Regions from separate parts of the Dietzia sp. genome, predicted to be linked through region 2. Evidence: predicted binding sites of a transcription regulator. Region 2 holds the regulator's gene; the other holds the start of a gene.
The links. Region 2 encodes LexA, which represses DNA repair genes until DNA is damaged. Its sites were predicted from a motif close to CGAACANNTGTTCG; they were not measured.
Positions count from the first base shown of each region.

Region 1: cofD (2-phospho-L-lactate transferase) is a predicted target of LexA. The motif match lies at 3,975-3,988, and genes of this name have one in related genera.

Region 1 covers NZ_DAINST010000035.1:17,553-25,523, reverse strand. Annotated here, with positions in the region: gene V7E05_RS07255 (hypothetical protein) at 1-390, opposite strand, end outside; gene V7E05_RS07250 (phosphomannomutase/phosphoglucomutase) at 383-1,777, opposite strand; gene V7E05_RS07245 (DUF3499 family protein) at 2,088-2,492, opposite strand; gene V7E05_RS07240 (metallopeptidase family protein) at 2,637-3,293, shown strand; gene V7E05_RS07235 (WhiB family transcriptional regulator) at 3,362-3,664, opposite strand; gene cofD (2-phospho-L-lactate transferase) at 4,108-5,142, shown strand; gene V7E05_RS07225 (coenzyme F420-0:L-glutamate ligase) at 5,139-6,599, shown strand; gene V7E05_RS07220 (NDP-sugar synthase) at 6,684-7,751, opposite strand; gene V7E05_RS07215 (glycosyltransferase family 2 protein) at 7,765-7,971, opposite strand, start outside.
Region 2 covers NZ_DAINST010000057.1:7,252-15,222, reverse strand. Annotated here, with positions in the region: gene miaA (tRNA (adenosine(37)-N6)-dimethylallyltransferase MiaA) at 1-177, shown strand, start outside; gene V7E05_RS09865 (IclR family transcriptional regulator) at 174-914, shown strand; gene V7E05_RS09860 (malate synthase G) at 1,038-3,239, opposite strand; gene dapF (diaminopimelate epimerase) at 3,364-4,290, shown strand; gene hflX (GTPase HflX) at 4,298-5,779, shown strand; gene lexA (transcriptional repressor LexA) at 5,816-6,478, opposite strand; gene V7E05_RS09840 (hypothetical protein) at 6,794-7,309, shown strand; gene nrdR (transcriptional regulator NrdR) at 7,513-7,971, shown strand, end outside.

The DNA of each region.
Region 1 (7,971 bases), on a different contig from region 2:
GACGGCGCGCGCCGCCACGGGATCGCCGGCGTCGGCGCCCGACACGACGACCACGTCGAGCGCACCCACCCAGGCGGGGAGCTCGTGGGAGACGGAGAACGGGATGCCGGGCCCGTCCTCGTAGCGCTCGAGGAGCGCGGAGACGAGGCCCGCCGCGGCCGCCGACTGCGAGGAGCGGCCCGCCACCCAGGAGAGCGCGCGGGGGCGGAAGCCCTCGAGGGAACGCAGCGCGCCGGACTCGACGGCGGTGGCGACGGCGCGGATCTGCGCTCCCCCGCTCGCCGCCCCGAGGAGGGCGCCCGAGGTGTCCCGGGCGCGGAGCGCCTCGGGATCGTCGAGGATCTCGGCGCCTCCGGAGTCCAGCGTGGCGCCCACCGGGTAATCAGGCACGGATGATCGCCAGGACTTCCGCAGTGAGCTCGTCGACCGCCTCGCGTGTGGGCGCCTCGGCATTGAGGCGCAGGAGCGGCTCGGTGTTCGAGGCGCGGATATTGAACCAGGCGCCCTGGGCGAGCTCGATGGTGATCCCGTCGAGCCTGTCGATGGACTCCGCGCGATCGGCGAACGCCTCGGCGACGGCCTCCATGCGCTCGCGCTGCGCCTCGGCCGAAGGGAGCTCGGAGTTGATTTCGCCGGAGGCCTCGTAGCGCGAGTACTCGTCCATGAGCTCCGAGAGCGGGCGCTCCTGCCCGCCGAGCGCGGCGAGCACGTGCATCGCGGCGAGCATGCCGGAATCCGCGCCCCAGAACTCGCGGAAGTAGTAGTGCGCCGAGTGCTCGCCGCCGAAGACGGCGCCGGTGTCGGCCATCTGCGCCTTGATGAAGCTGTGCCCGACGCGGGTCCTGATCGCGATGCCGCCGAGCTCGGCGACGAGCTCGGGAACCGTGTGCGAGGTGATGAGGTTGTAGATGATCGAGGCTCCGGGCTCCTGCGCCAGGGCGCGGGAGGCGACGAGCGCGCTGATCGCCGAGGGCGAGACGGGTTCGCCGCGCTCGTCGACGACGAAACAACGATCCGCGTCGCCGTCGAATGCGAGGCCGAGGTCGGCGCCCGAATCGACGACGAGCTTCTGCAGATCGACGAGGTTCTTCGGCTCGAGCGGGTTGGCCTCGTGGTTGGGGAAGTTGCCGTCGAGCTCGAAGTACAGCGGAACGATGTCGAGCGGGAGGCCGCCGAGGACGGCGGGCACCGTGTGCCCGCCCATGCCGTTGCCCGCGTCGACCGCGACCTTGAGCGGGCGCACGTCGGAGAGATCGACGAGGCCGCGGAGGAACTCTCCGTACGCGGCGAGAGTGTCGCGCTCGGTGAGCGTTCCCGCCGGGCCGTCGAACGCCGGGACGCCGGCGACGAGGTCTTCGGAAATGGTGGCGAGTCCCGTGTCCTGGCCGACGGGCTTGGCGCCCGCGCGGCAGAGCTTGATGCCGTTGTACTTCGCCGGGTTGTGGCTGGCGGTGAACATCGCGCCGGGGCAGTCGAGATCGCCCGAGGAGAAGTAGAGCTGATCGGTGGAAGACAGACCGATCGAGACGACGTCGAGGCCCTGGGAGAGCACGCCTTCGGAGAAGGCCCGCGAGAGTGCCGGGGACGAATCGCGCATATCGTGGCCGACGACGACGCGCTCGGCGCCCTCCCCGCGCATGAGCGCGGCGAACGACGCCCCGACATCACGGACGAAAGCCTCGTCGATCTGCTCGCCGACGACGCCCCGGACGTCGTATGCCTTGATCACGGCGGCGATCTGGTCCCTGTCGCGCGAGACGGCGGTGCCCTCACCCATGCTGTTCGTTCTCCACTCGTCGGCGCCGCCCGCGGGCGGCGGATCCTGTTCTTGCCTCTGGCCAAAACGCGGGCACTCGACCCTATCGGCCGATCGACTGTGCCCGGGGGCCACGGTGCTGCCTTGACTCACAGCCCTCCGCCCCGCGCCTCATTCGACCAGCGTGCATACTCCACGCTACCGATCTTCCCTGGGAACGTCCCCGGTGCCAGCTGGGAATCGTTCGGGTGCCGCAACTGCGCGGATACGCCCCGCGAGAGAGAGGCGCCGCCTCGGAGGGGCGGCTCCGAGCCGAGGAACCCGCGGGCCACTACTCGTCGGGATCGACGACCCGGAGGTGGCCGCGTCGCCGGGAGCGTTGCCCCTCGGCGCCGGCCTCGGCCTCCGCGCCGGTGTCCGCGCTCGCCTGGGCGGCCTTCGCGCGGGCGCCCTTCCCCGGCTTCTGCCTCGCCTTGAGGCGTCGGAGCCACTCGGGGTCGGAGTCGGAACGGTTCGCGGTCGGGGCGCCGGGGTCGATCACGGCGTCGAGGAGCGCGGTGAGATCGGGATCGTCCCCGACCGAGAGATCCGGATGCCGCACGAGGTTCCAGCCGCGCGGCGTGGAGATGCGCAGCGCGTGAGAGGCGCAGAGATCCCACGAATGCGGCTCGCGTTCGACCGCGAGCGGACCGACGACCGCCGTGGACTCGGCGTAGTTGTAGGTCAGGGTGGCCACCGCCCTATTGGGGCAGGCGGCCCGGACACATCGCCGAACGTCACTCACGCCCTCCGACAGTAGTGCCGGGCGGGCATCTACGCGGGCCGCGACTCGCCGCGCGCATGATCTGCGGCCCGGTACGCGGCAGCTAGAGTGCTCCGCATGAGCCAGTCGACACCGCCCTCCTCATCGCCGCGCGGCGGCCGCGGGGGCGACGCGGGACGCTCGGCACAAGGACCTTCGCAGGGACCGGCGAAGGGACACGGGACCGAGATCCCCGGGCTGCCCGGCCGGGACGACGCAACCCGAGGCGCGACCATCGTGGTCCGCCCGTTCCCCACCGATACTGGACGCTCGCCGTCACCCAGAGTGACGACCCGAAGCGCGGCGCGCAGGGGCGCGGGGATCCGCGGACCCGTCCTCCCACCGGAGGTGCCGCGCTGGCGCTCGCGCTCCGACGATTTCGACGCCGCCGTGCTCGAGGCCTTCGCCCAGATCGACCAATCGTGGCACGCCGAACTCGCGACCCTCGACCTCGCAGTCGACACGGTGCCGAGGATGCAGCTGCGCCGCGGGCAGAGCTGGCCGCGCGAGGTGATCGCCGACGGGCGGGTCCCGCTCGGGCGGCTCATCTCCGCAGGCGTGGACAGGAACGGGCAGCCCACCCGGGCGCGGCTCGTGGTGTTCCGGCAGCCGCTACTGCGCAGGACGCAGTCTCAGGACGACCTCGTGGACGTGGTCTATGGCCTGCTCGTCGAGCTGGTCGCGGCGTATCTCGAGATCTCGCCGGACGAGGTCATGGACGGTCCTTCGGACTGACGGCCGGGAACGCCCCTTCGCTCCAGAGCGCCGACTGGCTCGGGCCTGCGACAGACCCGGTCCGGAATCTATGCGCCGGCGGCCTTCTTGAGGCGGCGGCGCTCACGTTCGGAGAGGCCGCCCCAGATTCCGAAGCGTTCGTCGTTCGCGAGGGCGTAGTCGAGGCACTCGGCCTTGACCTCACATCCGGTGCAGATGCGCTTCGCCTCTCGGGTAGAGCCGCCCTTCTCGGGGAAAAAGGCCTCGGGATCCGTCTGCGCGCAGAGCGCACGATCCTGCCAGCTCTCGTCCACCTCGTCGAAGAGGGCGCTTACGGATAGGTCGAGGAATGATGCGTCCTTCGGCGCTAGTGCAGGCCGGTTGTGGTCCACGCGCATTCCTTCCCTGTCGTCGGATCGATGGATTCGCGTATGTGCCGCGGAGTCGGGGCGAAAGTACTCGGTAGGCGCCCGGGGATTCCCGGACCTCGTGCAACCCCCGGCACCTGCGCCCACTCCCCGCACTCGGAGAATCGCACCCTCCCCCGCAGGGAAACGATCGTTTTCCGATCACTCGGTACGATCTACTTGCGATCTCCGGAAGTACGTTCCGAGCGGTTCGTCACCGCGAATAACACACTTGTGATTACACACATGGAATCCCACGCCGTCAAGCGAATGACGAATGCCACAGGAAGCGATAAGAACATCCGTTCGATTCCCTGAGGGGCGGCGTCGGCGCTAGGCACGGGCACACGCTGCGGGTCGGTGCGGAAAGATGGATGACGGCGCCCGCCGCGAACCCGGGACGTTCCGGGGAGGTTAGGCTTCGTGGAGTGAAGATCTGTGTTCTTGTTGGCGGCGTCGGTGGCGCGAAATTCCTCCTCGGCGTCCGCGAGGTATTCGGTGATCCATCCTCGGCGGGGGTGGCCACGCCCGCCCCGCAGGGGGGTTCTGAGCACGACATAGCGGCGGTGGTCAACGTCGGAGACGATGCGTGGATGCACGGTCTGCGCATCTGCCCCGACCTCGATACCTGCATGTACACGCTCGGCGGCGGCATCGATACCGAGCGCGGCTGGGGCCACGCCGGCGAGACGTGGAACGCGAAGGCCGAGCTCGCCGCGTACGGCGTGCAGCCCGATTGGTTCGGGCTCGGCGACCGCGATATCGGTACCCACCTCGTCCGCACGCAGATGCTCAACGCCGGCTTTGACCTCACCGACGTGACCGAGGCGCTGTGCCGCCGCTGGGCGCCGGGCGTCCGCCTCCTGCCCGTCACCGACGACCGCAGCGAGACCCACGTGATCGTCGCCGACGAGGCTCACGGCGGAGCAGTCGAAGACGCCCCGCGGAAGGCGATCCATTTCCAGGAATGGTGGGTGCGCTATCGGGCCCAGATCCCGACGGATGGCTTTACCTTTATCGGCTCCGACGAGGCCAAGCCCTCCGCCGCCGTCCTCGAGGCGATCTCCGACGCCGATGTCGTACTCATCGCCCCGTCCAATCCCGTGGTCTCCGTGGGCGCGATCCTCGCGATCCCCGGCATTCGCGGCGCGCTCCGCGGCACATCCGCGCCGATCGTCGGGATCAGCCCGATCATCGGCGGTGCCCCGCTGCGCGGCATGGCCGATCGCTGCCTCGAGGTCGAGGGCGTGGACACCTCCGCCGCATCGGTCGCGGGAATCTACGGCGCCAGGGACGGCGCCGGGCTCCTCGACGCATGGCTCGTCGCCCCCGCAGACGGCGATGCGGTGCGTGAGCGCGTCCCCGGGCTCGAGGTCGTCGAGGCTCCGCTCATCATGTCCTCCCCCGAGGTGACCGCCGAGATGGTGCGCACGGCCCTGCGCGCCGTGGGGCTCGAGGCGTGAGCCGCAGCGAGGGCTCCGGGCACGCGAGCCGAGAGGACCCAGCCGCCGGAAACGACAGCGCCGAGCACGCCGCCCCCGGCGAGATCTCGATCTGGGCTCCCGACGGCCTCCCCGATTTCCGCCCGGGCGACGACCTCGCCGGGGCGCTCTCCCGCGCCTTCGCCGCCGATGCGGAGGCCGAGCCGCGGCGGGCCCTGCGCGACGGCGACATCATCGTGCTCACCTCGAAGGTCTTGTCAAAGGTCGAGGGCCGGCTCGTCTACGCCCCCGCCGACCCCGAGGAGCGAGACGCGCTCCGCCGCGAGCTCGTCGAGCAGGAGTCGGTGCGGATCGTCGCGCGGATCAACAGGACCCTGATCACCGAAAACCGCCTCGGGATCGTGCAGGCTGCATCCGGTGTCGACGGCTCGAATGTCGCGGCCGACGAGATCGCGCTCCTCCCCGAGGACCCCGATGCCTCGGCCCGCGACCTCGTCCACAGGCTTACCGAGCTCACTGGGCGCAGGCTCGGCGTCGTCGTCACGGACACGATGGGCCGCGCGTGGCGCACGGGACAGACCGACGCGGCGATCGGCGCCGCAGGTGTCGAGGTGCTCGCCTCCTACGCGGGGGGCGTCGACGCCGCAGGCAACGAACTGTTCGTCACGGAGATCGCCGTCGGGGACGAGCTGGCCGCGGCTGCCGACCTCGCGAAGGGGAAGACCGGCGCCCGACCCGTCGCCGTGGTGCGCGGCTGCGGACACCTCGTCGCAGGCGCGCGTCCGCCGTCACAGGCGCTGGAACAGCCACAGGCGAGCGACCTGATCCGCGAGGCGGACTACGACCTGTTCCGGCTGGGCACCAACGAGTCCATCGCGCAGGGGCGTCGCGAGGCCGTGCCGTCCCGGCGTTCGGTGCGCGGGTTCGATGACCGACCCGTGCCCGAGGACGAGCTGCGCGGGGCTGTCGCCGACGCACTCACCGCCCCGGCTCCGCACCATTCGCACCCCGTGCGCTTCGTCCGCGTCGCCGGCGAGCCGCGCAGCGCACTCCTCGACGCGATGGCCGCGGCCTGGCGCACCGACCTCGCCGCGGACGGATTCTCCGCCGAGCAGATCGCCCGGCGCACCGCGCGCGGGGACATCCTGCGGCGCGCGCCCGAGCTCGTCCTCGGCTTCGTCTGTGACGACGCCGGTCCGCATTCCTACCCCGATCCGCGGCGCGCCGCGTGCGAGGAGGCGATGTTCACCGTCGCAGGGGGCGCAGCCGTCCAGTCGCTCCTCGTGGCGCTCGCGGCGCGCGGTATCGGCTCGTGTTGGGTGGGGTCGACGATCTTCGCCGCCGACGTGGTGCGCCGCGAGCTCGGGCTGGCGGACACGTGGCGGCCGCTCGGCGCAGTCGCCGTGGGCTACCCGGCCGCCGAGGCGCCGCCGCGCGCGCCGCTCGATCCCGGGGAGTTCTACTCGACGATTGGATAGGCACTCGCCGGCCGGCCGGCTGGGGTCTGGGAAGTCGGGCGGCTGGGCAACTCGGCCCGCCGACAGGCCCGGCCGATCGCGCCACTACATGTCGGTGGAGAACCGCACCCCGCCGTCGGGTATGGCCACGCCCGGCCACACGCGCGCGCCGCGGAGCAGCTCGCAGCGGGCGCCGATGTCCGCGCCGTCACCAACCACGCCATCGCGGATCAGCGCGCGCGGGCCGATGCGCGCGCCGAAGCCGATGATCGTGCGCTCGATGACGGCGCCGGCCTCGACCTTGGCTCCATCGAAGATCACGGCGCCATCGAGCCGCGCACCGGCGCCGATCTCGGCGCCGCGGCCGACCACCGTGCCGCCGATGAGCACGGCGCCCGAGCCGATGCCCGCGGCCTCGTGGACGAGCGCCTCCCCGCGGGACTCCTCGAGGGCCGGCGAGGGCGCGATCCCGCGCACGAGATCGGACGAGCCACGCACGAAATCCTCGGGCGTGCCCATGTCGCGCCAGTACGCGGAGTCGACGTGGGCGAAGACCCGCCGCCCATCGGAGATGAGGCGCGGGAAGACCTCGCGCTCCACCGAGACGGGCACGCCCGCGGGGATCTCGTCGATGATCTCGCGCTGGAAGACGTAGGTACCTGCATTGATCTGGTCCGTGGGCGGGTCCTGGGTCTTCTCGAGGAACTGCGACACCCGGCCCTCGGCGTCGGTCTGCACACAGCCGAAGGCGCGCGGGTCGGCGACGCGCACGAGGTGGAGGGTCACGTCCGCCGAGTTCTCGTGGTGTGTCTCGAGAACCTGGCGCAGGTCCGTACCGCCGAGCACGTCGCCGTTGAACACCATGATGGTGTCGGCCGTGAGCGCGTCGGCGACATTGCGGATGCCGCCGCCGGTACCGAGCGGCTCGTCCTCGACCACGTAGACGAGTTCGAGTCCGAGTTGTGAGCCGTCGCCGAAGTGCTCCTCGAAGACCTCGGCCTTGTACGAGGTTCCCAGCACGACGCGGTCGATCCCCGCCGCCTTGATCCGCGCGAGCAGGTGCGTGAGGAACGGGACGCCCGCGGTGGGGAGCATCGGCTTGGGTGCCGAGATCGTCAGCGGGCGGAGCCGCGTGCCCTTACCGCCGACGAGGACAACTGCTTCGGTGGTCATGCCTTCCCTGCTTTCACTTCGGAGAATCGGTGGCGGAGGCTCGGCGTGCGGCGCGGACGGCCAGCCGCTCGCGCACGGCGAGCCCAAGCCGCAGCGCGAGGCGCACCGGCGCCAGCGCGGGACCTCGGAGCCGGTCCGCCTGAAAGCGGTAGGCGCTCGCGTGGTGCGCCGGCAGCATCTTCTCGGGCACTGCTCCAGCCGCATGCCCCTGATCGTGGTG
Region 2 (7,971 bases):
CTCGATGAGGCGGTCTATCGGACCTTCGTGGGGACGCGGCGCTACGTGCGCAGGCAACGCTCGTGGTTCCGCCGCGACGAGCGGATCACGTGGCTCGATGCCTCCGCGGCGGGGCGAGAGAGGCTCCTCGACGCCGCCCTCGACGCGATCGGTGATGGCACAAAGGAGAAGAGATGAGCCCCAAGGAAACGGTGCAGTCCGTGGCGCGCGCGGCGGGGATCATCGACGCCCTCGTCGCCGAGGGTGGAATCGCCTCGCTCAAGGCGATCGCCGAGCACACCGGTCTCGCCGCCGCCACCGTCCACCGGCTCTGCTCGACACTTGTAGAGACGGGAATGCTGCGACAAGGGCCGGGGAGGGAATACCTTCTCGCCCCCGCGCTCATGTGGGCGGGGAGCGCCGCGCGCTCCGTGACGACGAGCTGGGCCGAGCCGGTCCTCCAGGCCGTGGTCGACGCAACGGGGGAGACGGCGAACCTCGCGGCCCGCGAAGGCGACCGCGTCGTGTACCTCGCGCAGGTCCCCAGCCCGTACTCCATGCGGATGTTCACCGAGGTCGGTCGGCGCGTCGACCTCCACTGCACGGCCGTCGGCAAGGCGCTCGTCGCGGAGTCCGGGGACGACGAGGTGCGCGCGCTCCTCGAGCGGACCGGCATGCGGCGCTACACGGACTGGACGCTCTCCACTCCGGAACGGTTCGTCGCCGAGCTCGCGGACGTGCGCCGTCAGGGCTTTGCAGGGGACGAGTCCGAGCAGGAGGAAGGCGTCCGCTGCGTGGCGGTCGCGCACGGCTCCGGGCGGTCCGCGGTGGCCTTTTCGGTCTCGGGCCCCGAGGCCCGGTTCACCTACGACAAGCGCGAGGCGGCCGCGGCCGCCATCCATCGCGCGATCGCTGCAAGCCCGCACCTCGCCTGAACGTCGCCGTCGGACCGAAAGAAAACGCCCCGCCCCCTCCGGCGAACCGGAGTGGCGGGGCGCTTGGTCTGGGCCGTGCGGACTAGGCGCGGGCCCTGCGAGGGGCGGTGAGCCCCGGCGCGGCTAGACGCCGAACGCGGCAGCGTTGTTCGCGCCGTACTTCTCCTTGAACTCGCGGCGACGTGCGTGGAGGATCGGCTCGGTGTAGCCCGAAGGCTGCGATCCACCCTCGAGGATGAGGTCGCGGGCGGCGAGCCACGCGATGGAGTCCTCGAAGTTCGGGGCCATCGGGCGGTACGTCTCGTCGCCCGCATTCTGTTCGTCGACGAGCGCGGCCATGCGCTTGAGCGACTCGATGAGCATCTCCTCCGAGATGATCCCGTGGCGCAGCCAGTTCGCGAGGAGCTGGCTCGAGATGCGCAGCGTGGCGCGGTCCTCCATGAGGTTGACATCATGGATGTCCGGGACCTTCGAGCAACCGACGCCTTGGTCGATCCAGCGGACGACGTAACCGAGGATCGACTGGCAGGAGTTGTCGACCTCCTGCTTCTTCTCCTCGTCGGTCCAATCCGTGTTCGCGGCGAGCGGGATCTCGAGGATCTGCTCGGGGGTCACGCGGCGGCCGCCGGCGACGAGCTCCTTCTGGACCTCTGCGACGTTAACCCGGTGGTAGTGGGTCGCGTGGAGCGATGCGCCGGTGGGCGAGGGGACCCACGCCGTGCTCGCGCCGGCCTTCGGCTGGTCGATCTTCTGCTCGAGCATTTCGGCCATGAGATCGGTCTTGGCCCACATGCCCTTGCCGATCTGGGCGCGGCCGATGAGCCCGGCGGCGAGGCCCTCGTCGACGTTGTAGTTCTCGTACGCCGGCATCCAGTTGGCCTCGCGCATCTCGGCCTTGCGGACCATGGGCCCGGCCTCCATCGAGGTGTGGATCTCGTCGCCGGTGCGGTCGAGGAAGCCGGTGTTGATGAACACGCAGCGCTGGTCGGCGGCGGCGATCGCGCGGGAGAGGTTGACCGATGTGCGGCGCTCCTCATCCATGACGCCCATTTTGATGGTGTTCTCGGGCAGCCGGAGGAGCTTCTCCACGCGGCCGAAGAGCTCGCTGGTGAAGGCGACCTCGTCGGGGCCGTGCTGCTTCGGCTTGACGATGTAGATCGAACGCTCGCGGGAGTTCTTGCGCTTGTTGTCCGCGGCGATGCCGTGGATGCCGGCGAGCGAGGTGACGATGGCATCGAGGATGCCTTCGGGAAGCTCGTTGCCGTCGGCGTCGAGGACCGCAGGGTTGGTCATGAGGTGGCCGACGTTGCGCACGAAGAGCATGGAACGGCCGTGGAGGACGAGCTCTCCGCCGTCGGGCGTCGTGTACGTGCGATCGTCGTTGAGCACGCGTGTGAAGGACTTGCCGCCCTTCTCCACGGTGTGCTCGAGGTCGCCGCGCATGAGGCCGAGCCAGTTGCGGTACCCGTGGACCTTGTCCTCGGCGTCCACCGCGGCGATGGAGTCCTCGAAGTCCATGATCGTGGACACGGCGGACTCGAGCACCACATCGGAGATGCCTGCCGAATCGGTCTCGCCCGAAGGGGTCGAGGCATCGAAGACGATGTCGATGTGGAGCCCGTTGTTGACCAGGAGCACGTTGCTCGGCGCAGCGGCATCGCCGAGGTAACCGGCGAGCTTGTCGGGATCGGCGAGGCCGGTGACCGAATCGTCGGCGAGCGTGACCTGCAGCTTGGAGTCGACGATGGCGAAGGCCTTCGCGCCGACGTAGCTGCCCTCGGCGAGCGGCACGACGTCGTCGAGGAACTCGCGGACCCAGGCGATGACCCGGTCGCCGCGGACCTTGTTGTAGCCCTTGCCCTTTTCCGCGCCGCCATCGGAGGGGATCGCGTCGGTGCCGTAGAGCGCGTCGTAGAGCGAGCCCCACCGGGCGTTCGCGGCGTTGAGCGCGAAGCGCGCGTTGAGCACCGGAACGACGAGCTGCGGGCCGGCGACGGTCGCGACCTCGGAGTCGACGTTCTCCGTGGAGACCTTGACGGAGTCGTCCTGCGGCAGGAGGTAGCCGATCTCGCGAAGATACTCGAGGTACTTCTCCTGATCGAAGCTTCCCGCGTACTCGCGGTGGTAGTTGTCGAGCTTGGTCTGCAGCTCGTCGCGGACCGCGAGGAGCTCCTTGTTTCGCGGCGTGAGATCGGTGAAGATCTCGGAAACGCCGTCCCAGAACGCCTTCGCGTCGATGTCGGTGCCCTCGAGGGCCTCGGTGTTGACGAAGTCGTAGAGGACCTTGTCGATCTGGATATTGCCGACTGTGATGCGCTCGCTCATGCTGCGCTGACCTCCCTTGATCGGTGGCTGTATCTGACCTGGATTCTATGTGGGCCGACTCCCGGCCAGGAACACCGCTTTCCACAATGCGGAATCGTTTCCGGTCGCTATTACAATCGTCGGCATGAGCAGCATTACCGGCGAGTCCGCAGCGCCCGCGACGGCCCCGTTCCTCAAGGGCCACGGGACCGAAAACGACTTCGTCGTCCTTCCCGACGTCGGCGCCGGACTCCGCCTCGAAGACCCGAATACGGTCCGCGCCCTGTGTAATCGGCGCGCCGGCGTCGGCGGCGACGGGATCCTCCGCATCGCCCGAGCCGGAGAGCTGCGCGAGGCGGGCGAGCTCGCCGAGATCCCCGCGGATGTCGAGCCCGGGGACTGGTTCATGGACTACCGCAACGCCGACGGCTCGGTTGCCGAGATGTGCGGTAATGGCGTCCGCGTCTTCGCCCACGCCCTCGTCGCCACCGGCCTCGCGCCCGAGGGCGAGATCCGCGTGGGTACGCGCGCGGGCCTGCGACCGGCAACCGTTTCCATCGGATCCTCGACCGACGCGGCCACGGTATCGGTGGGCATGGGCACGCCCGAGGTGATCGGCGTGTCCACCGTTTCCTTCGAGGGGCGCGCGTTCGCCGGTCTCGCCGTCGACGTGGGCAATCCCCATGTTGCTGCTATCGTCCCGAGGATGACGTCGGAGCAGCTCGATACCCTGCCCATCGCCTCGCAGCCTGTCATCGACCAGGAGTTCTTCCCGGCTGGGGTCAACGTGGAGATCGCGACGCCGATGTCCGAGGACGGGCTCGTGCACATGCGAGTCCACGAGCGCGGCGCGGGGGAGACCCGTTCGTGTGGGACCGGAATCGTGGCGACGGCCCTCGCCGCACTCGCCGATGCCGAGCGCTCGGACGGGACGGTGACCGTGCGGGTCCCCGGCGGCGATGTCGTGGTGGAGATCTCGCGCGGCGCCGCCACTATGACGGGCCCCTCGCGGCTCGTGGCCCGCGGCGAGCTTTCCGGGCTTCTGTTTTCCCGTGGTCACGTGCGAGAATAGGGGCCGTATGACGACGACTCCCGACACCACGGGCGATACCGCAGGCCCCGCGCGCGACCACGATGATCGCGCTGCGCAGGGCGCACCCGATTTCGCTGTTTCCGATCACGACCCGTCAACGGGCGAGCTGCAGCTGGAGGAGAGGTCCTCCCTGCGCCGCGTGGTCGGCCTGTCCACCGAGCTCGAGGACATCAACGACGCCGAGTACCGCCGCCTCCGCCTCGAGCGCGTCGTTCTCGTCGGCGTGTGGACCGAGGGTTCGGCGCAGCAGGCCGACGCCGCGATGGCCGAGCTCGCCGCGCTCGCCGAGACAGCGGGTTCGATGGTCCTCGACGCGCTCATCCAGCGCCGAGACAAGCCCGATGCCGCGACTTATATCGGTTCTGGCAAGGTCGCCGAGCTCCGCTCGATTATCGATGCGACTGGCGCCGATACCGTGATCTGCGACGGCGAGCTCACGCCCGGCCAGCTCATCGCGCTGGAGAAAGCCGTCAACGTCAAGGTCATCGACCGCACGGCGCTCATCCTCGACATCTTCGCCCAGCATGCGACCTCGCGGGAGGGCAAGGCGCAGGTCAGCCTCGCGCAGATGGAGTACATGCTTCCGCGACTGCGCGGTTGGGGCCAGACGCTCTCGCGCCAGGCTGGCGGCCGGGCCGGTTCCAACGGCGGCGTGGGCCTGCGCGGTCCTGGTGAGACGAAGATCGAGACCGACCGCAGGCGCATCCGTGAGCGGATGGCGAAGCTGAGGCGTGAGATCCGTGGGATGAAGCAGGCGCGGCTCACCAAGCGCCACCGCCGGCGCTCGACCCCGGTGCCGTCTGTCGCCGTGGCCGGCTACACCAACGCGGGGAAGTCCTCGCTTGTCAACGCCATTACCGGAGCTGGTGTGCTGGTCCAGGACGCACTGTTCGCGACCCTGGATCCGACCACCCGGCGGGCCGAATTGCCCGATGGGCGCGCCGTGGTGCTCACCGATACCGTCGGCTTCGTCCGGCATCTCCCGACGCAGTTGGTCGAGGCGTTCCGTTCGACTCTCGAGGAGGTCGTCGACTCCGAGCTCCTCGTCCACGTGGTCGACGGATCGCACCCGTTCCCGCTCCAGCAGATCGACGCGGTGCGGAGCGTGATCCGCGACGTCGTCGCCGAGCAGAATGCGACGGCGCCGACCGAGCTCCTCGTGATCAACAAGATCGACGACGCCGATCCATTGGTACTCGCCGAGCTGCGCGCGAGCTTCCGCGACGCCGTGTTCGTCTCGGCGATCACCCGCGAGGGGATCCCCGAGCTCCGCGAGCGGATCGCCGAGCACATCGCCGCGCTGGATGTGACCGTTCTGGTGGAGATCCCGTACTCGCGTGGCGATGTCGTCGCGCGGCTCCACGAGGAGGGCGCGGTGCTCGACGAGCGGTACTCGGAATCGGGGACCGTGCTCGAGGTCCGTCTCCCGGAGTCCATTGCCGGAGAGGTCTCCGAGTACCGCGTGTAGCGCGGTGGCCGCTTCCGGCCGGGTGCCCGGCGCGGATCAGAGCCGGCGGAACACCATGATGACCCGGCCGAGGATGGTCGCGTAGTCCCCGGGGATGGGGCGGAACGCCTCGTTCGCGGGGACGAGCCAGACGCCGCTCGACGATTTGTCGAGGGTCTTGACGGTGGCCTCCCCGTCTATCATCGCCGCGACGATGTCGCCGTTCTCTGCGACCTGCTGACGGCGGACGCAGACGTAATCGCCGTCGAGAATGCCCGCGTCCCGCATCGATTCGCCGACGACCTTGAGGATAAAGGTCTCTCCCGAGCCCACGAGCTCCTCCGGAAGCGGGAATACCGCCTCGATCTCCTGCTCCGCCAGGATCGGCCCGCCCGCGGCGATCCGACCGACGACCGGGACGAAGGCCGGCTGTGACGCGCCTCTGGGGAGCTGTGCCCGGCGCGAGGGTTGGCGCGATGAGGAATTGGGGGAGCGGACGTCCACGGCGCGGGGCTTGTGGGCATCCCGGATGAGATAGCCCTTCTTCTCGAGCGCCTGGAGCTGATACGCCACCGAGGACGTCGACTGGAGACCGACGGCATCGCCGATCTCCCGGATGCTCGGCGGGTAGCCGTTCTCGGCGATCGCATCGTTGATGACGGTGAGGATGGTCTTCTGCCGCTCTGTGAGCGACTCCTTCGGCTTGCTGCTGGGTGGCACGTTCGTCCCCTCGGTGGCGGCGTATAGAGCACGTGTTCGAACAAATGCTTGCGTTTTCGAACTCGTCGCATATGCTACCTCTCGAACGCCGAAATCGACATACATATGTTCGAATGTCGGAATTTCGTCCGAGATGGAATCTAGTCGCAGTTCACAGGACTGACTGTTCCAAACGGGGGTAGCGTACTCCGGCCCGTGCGATCGATTTTCGGCCGAAATGTCGGACCCGGTTCGTAGAACTAGAACACGAACAACGGCAGCAACGATGTTCGACAACGTGTCGATCACGGCCACGAGAGAAAGGGATCGATCGAGATGACCATCCACCTGGAACGTTCCGACACCACGCACGCCACCTCCGCTAAGTCCGGCCGCCACACCGTCCGCAGTGCCGTCGGTGCACCCGGCGTCCCCGCCATCCCCGTCGTCATCCGAGCCCACGTGTCGGCACCCTCCGCGGTCGCGCCCGGCGTCGAGGTGAAGCCGGCAGGCGCCGCCATCGATCCGGATACCGCTGCGGATATCGCGGCCCTGCGCGAGCGCGGCCTGCGGGCCCGCCGTTTCGGCGAGGACGCTCGCTCCGCGCGTCTCCACTATGCTCGCGGCGCCTCGGAGCGCGAGTCCGGGCCCGTGGGTGCGTCGGCGCGCGGCCCGGTTCCCGCGCCCCGCTCGTTCGTCGCCTCCGAGACCCGCGCAGCGGCCGGCATGCCTATTCGCTCGGAGTCGCACGCCGGCTCGCCCGCCCTCTCGCTCAATCAGGCAATGGTCGCGGCGGCCGCGGGGATTGTCGTCGGCTTCGTCTTCTTCGTTCTCGTGCTCACGCTGGTGTAGGTGCTCCGGGCACGGTCGCCAGAAGTCGGGCTCCGGTATCGGGTCCCCGGACTCGGGCCGCCGGGAGCGGCCGGAAGCGCCGTCGTCCGCCTACATGTAGTGGTTTTTGGGGGGTTTCGGTGCAAACGATTACCATAGGTGGTGTTTGTGGGCGCGGCCACTCGGCCGCAGGGGGAGCCCACGCCCTTGCGAGGAGCCGCCTGATGTTTTGTCCGATGTGCCACAAGGCCGATTCGCGCGTCATCGATTCGCGCACGGCAGAGGAAGGGCTGTCCATCAGGCGCCGCCGGGAGTGTTCTTCGTGCGGGCACCGTTACACGACCATGGAGGCCCCGGTACTCATGGTGAGTAAGCGGAGCGGCGTCACGGAGCCGTTCAGCAGGGACAAGGTCATCCGCGGTGTCCGGCGCGCGTGCCAGGGCCGCGATATCAGCTCCGATGCCCTGCATCTCCTCGCCCACAAGGTGGAGCTCGCGGTGCGAGCCAAGGGCGTCACGGAAGTGGCCGCGCACGCGGTCGGCCTCGCGATCCTCGAGCCGCTCAGGGAACTTGATGAGGTCGGGTATCTCCGCTTCGCCTCCGTCTACAAGTCCTTCCAGTCGGCCGACGATTTCGAGGCGGAGATCCGCTCGATGCGCAAGGACGGCGTCCATGCGGCAAAC